Regions from separate parts of the Companilactobacillus farciminis KCTC 3681 genome, predicted to be linked through region 2. Evidence: a T-box and tRNA genes for the amino acid it is inferred to sense, from the RefSeq annotation. Region 2 holds a T-box; the other holds one or more tRNA genes.

Region 1 (3,434 bases), 350 kb from region 2:
CTGATTCAGCTGACTATCGTTTGATGAGTCAAAGAGCTTGCCAAGTCTTGTTGAGCTATCGTGAAAGAAACTTGTTTTTACGAGGCATCGTACCATTGGTAGGTTTCAAGTCCGCCAAAGTTTATTACGCTCGTAAAGAAAGATTTGCTGGAGAATCTAAGTATCCGCTACGCAAGATGATCAAATTTGCGATGGATGGAATCACGTCATTTTCTATCGTTCCCATTAAGATGATCATGGGATTAGGATTTTTTATCGTTTTAGTTAGTTTAGTTTTATTGATTTATAGTTTTATTCAAAAAATCAATGGTAATGTTGTCGATGGCTGGTCGTCACTAATGATATCTATTTGGGCACTTGGTGGTGTACAATTAATTAGTATTAGTGTGATCGGTGAGTACGTTGGAAAAATCTTTAGCGAGGTCAAACAACGTCCAAGATTTACTATTGAAAGAGATATTTACACTGAAAAAACACAAAAAGAAAACAAGAGGTAATTACTATGAATGCCGCACAAAAAAGAGCTATGCAATATGGCAATTTGATCAACAGTACTGTTCAATCAATTCAAGATGAACAAGATAAACTTAATCCAGAATTTGAAAAATTACGTGATGCGCTAGACCGTAGCAAGGTTGATAAGATGGATGATGTGGAATACACAAAAATTCAAAAAGATTTCGCCACTGGAACAAAGAATTACCGAACAACCTTGGCTAAATTGGAAAAAGGTAAGGCTCCAGCTAGATTGATGGGAACTCACATTAATTTAGTTTCAGCTTTCAAAAATTATGTTGCTGGTTGTGCTGATATGACTGAAAGCATTGGCGACAATAAGACGATTGACCGTCACAAGTTTGATGAAGCAGAAAAGAAGCAAGATGAATACATGGATAAGTTTTCTAAATTGATTCAAAAGTTGACTAACTTAGCTTAAAATGACAGATTTAGAATTAACTACATTAGTAAAAAAGGTTTCCCAAGAATATTTTGGGAAACCTTTTATTCATCAAGCGTATTTCAATAGTCGATTAAAAACTACTGGTGGTCGTTTTCATCTAAGAGATAGGAATATTGATATTAATCCAAAAATATATCGAGATTTTGGTAAAGAAGAATTAGTTGGTGTCATAAAACATGAACTGTGTCACTATCATTTGTACAATGATGGACTACCAGCTCAGCACAAAGATCGGACCTTTAAGATTCTTTTGCAACAAGTTGGTGGCAGTCGTTTTTCACCGATAAAAAGCTCTATTCATAAGAAAACTTATCATGTCTATGAATGTACCAATTGTCAGCATATTTACCATCGAATTAAAAAAATAAATACCCGTCGTTATGTCTGTGGAAAATGTCATGGAAAACTAAAATATATCAAAGATATTACCATTTCGTCTTGATAATTTTTTTATTTATGTGTATAGTAGAACGTGCATGCGGGTATGGCGGAATTGGCAGACGCGCAAGACTAAGGATCTTGTGGAGAATTATCTCCGTGGAAGTTCGAATCTTCTTACCCGCATCACTAGAGTAGTTGGACATTAATTTGTTCGACTGCTTTTTTTTTGCAGTTGTTGACGATACTGGCAATCGGGCACAAAAAAAATTGTGCATGTGCAAATATTTATAAAAATATATATTGATATTGGATTATTTATTTATGATAACTATATATATATTCTTATCCGGTGGTATAGTATTATTGATAAATGTCATAACGATAGATGGGAGTGTGTTGCCATTGTTTCTTGGATCAATTATTTACAATAAAAGACGAGAAATGAACTTGACTCAAATTGAGTTAGCTGATGATATTTGTACTCAGAATACAATTAGCAAAATTGAGAAACATAATATCGCACCCACGGTCAATATCCTTATTAAGATTTGCTTGAAATTAAATTTAACATTAAACGATGTTTTTAGCGATTTCTCAAGTAAAACTTCTGCCAAAGAGGACAGTGCCCTGGATGTGCTAGAAAAAGATACATTGTTGAAGAACACTTCGGATGTAGCAGAAAGATTGTCATCACTTGAAGGAAAATTGAGTGATAATGACATGAAGCAATACGAATTAATTACTGGTGTGTTGGATTATTGGAAGGGTAACTTTGATGCCTCATTGTTTACCCTTGATAAAGTTTTGCAGTATACCAAATCAGCTGATGATGATATTTATACTTTGTTAGCTTATTTGTTCAAAGGACTAGATTATTTAGGACAAGAACATAATGACCGCGCGCAATACTATTTCCAAATGATTTCTAACGCTTGTGATGAGGATGTCGAACTCAAAAATGCCAATGAATTGGAAATCCTCTTTATTTGCAAGACTTTAGCTGGTTCGTTTGCAGAAATGCAATCTTATCAAACATCATTTGACTTCAGTCAACGTGGTTTAAAATTCGCAAATGAAAAACATGTTTCATATTTCTTGGATGAACTAAATTACTTTGCTGCCTTGTCAATCAAAGATGATAAGAGCAAAAAGGCCGATTATGAAACTTTCAACAACTTGGCTTATTACTTAGCTAAAGTGAATGAAAATAGTGATTTATTGAAGAAGATAGATCATAAATAAAATTAAAAATCATCGGATTATTCAATCTGGTGATTTTTTTTATAAATAAATGTGTAAGCTCAATTATTGTAATATTTGTTTAAACATCATATCATTTAATTAGTCTAAGGAGACTAAGGAAGTTTAAAAAATGAAAAAGCTCGCAGTATTATTTTTAACGATTTTACTTGGCTTAGGTTTTTCATTTTCACCGACTAGTGTCAAGGCTGAATCCGTGGACAACGGAAGTTTTGTAGATGTGGATTCATCTTCAGCGGATCTGTACAATTCCAATGGAGATAATCTTGGGAGAAAAGTTCCAAAAAATAGTACATGGTATCTTGGGAAAACTATTAGTATTAAAAATACGGACTATTATCAAGTAGCTACCGATGAGTATTTGAGCTCCAAGGATAGCTATACCTTTAGTAATAGACCGGAGGTTATTAAGGTTTCATCGACTGATGGAGATGTACCTTTGTATGATCATAACTTTGTTCAATTATCGGATGTAGCACTAGCACCAGGTACTTCTTGGTATTCGGATAGAGTAATTTTCACACCTGACGGAATGCCATTTGTACGTGTAGCGACAGATGAATATGTGGGCATGTGGTATGTCATGCAACAAGAATTCTCAGCTAAATTATAAATAACCAAAAAAAGATTATCTTGATCAAAAGATAATCTTTTTTTATTTTCATGATGTATAGGTCTACAAAAGTCAATATTATCAAGGGTTATAACGTTTTCTTATTTTTGTGATATACGATATATTGAAAATTTGATAGAAAAAATAAGGATTTTTGAACGATATTTCTTGTAATAGTCTTCCAAACCTTGTACTATAAAGTTGCTTATAATTATGCCA
Region 2 (3,434 bases):
TATAATAAAGTATAAAGATTTTGAGGGAGAGCATATCTATGGTTATTACACGTTATGAACGCAAACTCGAAGATAGCCGTTTGACTAGATTAAATAATAAAAAAGCTAAGAACGCAAACTTACGAAGAAATTTGACGATTCTTGGGTCAAGTATGTTCGTTGGTACCGCAGTAGCTGAAGTGGGCTTTTCGAAACCTACACCAGTTAAGGCCGAAGCGTTGTCTGTCAATAATTTGTTAAATCAAAATATTGCTGCACAAACATTGACACCGGTTAGTTCAAAGGGAGTTGGCGATGAACAATTTATCGATTATATCGGTAATTCAGCTCGTAAATTAGCTTCTAATAATGATTTGTACGCTTCAGTGATGATTGCCCAAGCTATGGTCGAAAGTGGCTGGGGAACTAGTGGCTTAGCTAGTGCGCCTAATTATAATCTCTTTGGAATAAAGGGCGATTATAACGGTGAATCAGTGAATATGGGTACTCAAGAAGATGATGGATCAGGTAATTTGTATTCAATCAGTTCTAATTTCAGAAAGTATCCTTCTTACAAGGAATCTCTAGAAGACTACGTTTCATTACTTCGAGGTGGAACTAGTGGCGATTCACAAATTTATGCCGGTGCTTGGAAGAGCAATACTACATCATATAAAGATGCAACCAAGTATTTAACAGGGCGTTATGCAACCGATACGACTTACGCTGACAAGCTCAATAGTATGATTGAAAAGTATAATTTGACTCAATTTGATGTCAATAATTCGGATAAGGACCAAACTTATACTGTTGCTCAAGGCGATACTTTGCAATCGATTGCTGACAAATTTAATATGTCGACTGATACTTTGATGAACTTGAATGGTTTGAAGACTGATAATTATATTTATCCTGGTAAGACTTTGACTGTGACAAAGATCATTGGCAATGAAAATAATGTGGCAATGACTAATTTGTCTAATAAGACTACAGATGATACTGGTAGTGTTGGCGATGCATACGGCGACCAACAAGCTCCAGTCTTTGTACAAGATGAACGTGATGGGGTTAAGAAGTATGTACCATCTAACGATGATGATTCTTCTACGATCGATGTTCAAAATGATTACAGTTCAAATGATTCTGATAGTGGTAGTCAAAGTAAATCAGTAACCGTCCAAAATGGTGATACGATTGATTCCATTGCCACACAAGCTGGTACTTCAATCGACAACATTAAACAATTAAATAATCTAAATTCAGATTTATTGGTTGTCGGACAAACATTATTGGTATAAGATATAAAGCAACGGAAGTAGTAGATTATAAAAATACTTTTCAGAAAGCGCATGGGGATGTGAATGCGTAGGTTTTTATTTTCGAACTCATCCACTGATAATAGTTGCCGAACTTTTAGTAAGTGACTACGGTTAATCCTCGTTAAGGATTTCGAGAGTCACACGAAAGTGTGGAACTTAGGTGGTAACGCGATAATTCGTCCTATGATTATATATTTATATAGTCATAGGACTTTTTTTATAGGAGGAAAAATATGTACAATCACAACACCGTCGAGAAGAAATGGCAAAAGTACTGGAAGGAACACGATACTTTTAGAACTACTGAGGATCCAAAGAAGAAGAACTTCTATGCTTTGGACATGTTCCCATACCCATCAGGACAAGGTCTTCACGTTGGACATCCTGAAGGATATACAGCTACTGATATCATTGCAAGAATGAAACGTGCTCAAGGATATAACGTTTTGCATCCAATGGGCTTTGATGCTTTTGGTCTACCAGCTGAACAATATGCTATTAATACTGGTCACAATCCTGCTGATTTTACTGAAAAGAACATTCAAAACTTCAAACGTCAAATCAATTCTCTTGGTTTTTCATATGACTGGGATCGTGAAGTTCAAACAACTGATCCTAAGTTTTACAAGTGGACACAATGGATCTTTGAACAAATGTATAAAAAAGGCTTGGCCTACGAATCAGAGACTTTGGTTAACTGGTCACCAGATTTAGGTACGGTTGTTGCTAACGAAGAAATCATCGATGGTAAAACAGAACGTGGTGGTTTCCCAGTTGTTAGAAAGCCAATGCGTCAATGGATGTTGAAGATCACAGCATACGCTGACAGATTGTTGGATGACCTTGATGATATCGATTGGCCAGAAAGTATCAAGGAAATGCAAAGAAACTGGATTGGTCGTTCAGTAGGGGCACAAATTACTTTCAAAGTAGCCGACTCAGATGATTCAGTTAACGTCTTTACAACTCGTCCTGATACAATTTTTGGTGTTGAGTACATGACTTTAGCTCCAGAACACAAGTTGGTCGATAAGATTACAACTCCTGAACAAAAAGCTGCTGTTGAAGCTTATAAGGAAGAAGTTTCTCACAAGTCAGATCTTGATAGAACTGATTTGAATGATGAAAAGACTGGTGTCTTCACTGGTGCTTACGCTATCAACCCTGTAAACGGCAAGAGAATTCCTATTTGGATTTCTGATTATGTCTTAGTAACTTATGGTACTGGTGCCGTTATGGCTGTTCCTGCTCATGATGATCGTGACTTTGCCTTTGCTAAGAAATTCGACCTACCAATGACACAAGTTATTGAAGGAAACCTTGAAGATGGCGCTATTACTGGTGACGGTAAGCATATCAATTCTGATTTCTTAGATGGCTTGAATAAAGAAGATGCTATCAACCGTGCTGTTGAATACCTTGAAGATAAAGGTTACGGAGAAAAGAAAGTTAACTATCGTCTTCGTGATTGGGTCTTCTCTCGTCAAAGATACTGGGGTGAACCAATTCCCGTCATTCACTGGGAAGACGGTACAACTTCATTAGTTCCAGAAAATGAATTACCATTGAAACTTCCTGAAGATTCAGATATTAAGCCTTCAGGTACAGGTGAGAGTCCATTAGCTAACTTGACAGACTGGGTCAATGTTGTTGATAAGAACGGTCGTAAAGGTCGTCGTGAAACTAACACAATGCCACAATGGGCCGGTTCATCATGGTACTACTTGAGATATATCGATCCACATAATGATGAAAAATTAGCTGACTATGACTTGTTGAAACAATGGTTGCCAGTTGATCTATATATCGGTGGTGCTGAACACGCTGTACTTCACTTGTTGTATGCAAGATTCTGGCACAAGGTATTGTATGACTTGGGTGTCGTACCAACTAAGGAACCATTCCAAAAATTATTCAACCAAGGTATGATCCTCGGTAAAGGTCACGAAAAGATGTCTAAATCAAAGGGGAATGTTGTTAACCCTGATGATGTTGTTGAATCATATGGTGCCGATACTTTGAGAACTTACGAAATGTTCATGGGTCCTTTGGATGCTTCAATTGCTTGGTCTGAAAATGGCTTGTCCGGTTCAGCTAAGTTCTTGGATCGTGTTTGGAACTTGTTCATCAATGATG

What was found. A T-box is a leader RNA that pairs with one kind of tRNA and senses whether it is charged. The one in region 2 lies ahead of leuS (leucine--tRNA ligase), so its partner is inferred to be a tRNA-Leu.
Region 1: it has a tRNA-Leu gene. The T-box ahead of leuS (leucine--tRNA ligase) is inferred to sense a tRNA for this amino acid. The anticodon was not compared.

Annotation. Positions count from the first base shown of each region.
Region 1 is NZ_CP017702.1:596,667-600,100, forward strand. Features, by position in the region: gene LF20184_RS02795 (glycosyltransferase family 2 protein) at 1-497, shown strand, start outside; gene LF20184_RS02800 (hypothetical protein) at 503-937, shown strand; gene LF20184_RS02805 (SprT family protein) at 939-1,403, shown strand; tRNA gene LF20184_RS02810 (tRNA-Leu) at 1,440-1,525, shown strand; gene LF20184_RS02815 (helix-turn-helix domain-containing protein) at 1,664-2,584, shown strand; gene LF20184_RS02820 (SLAP domain-containing protein) at 2,715-3,215, shown strand.
Region 2 is NZ_CP017702.1:941,832-945,265, forward strand. Features, by position in the region: gene LF20184_RS13090 (glucosaminidase domain-containing protein) at 39-1,277, shown strand; T-box leader at 1,276-1,485, shown strand; gene leuS (leucine--tRNA ligase) at 1,532-3,434, shown strand, end outside.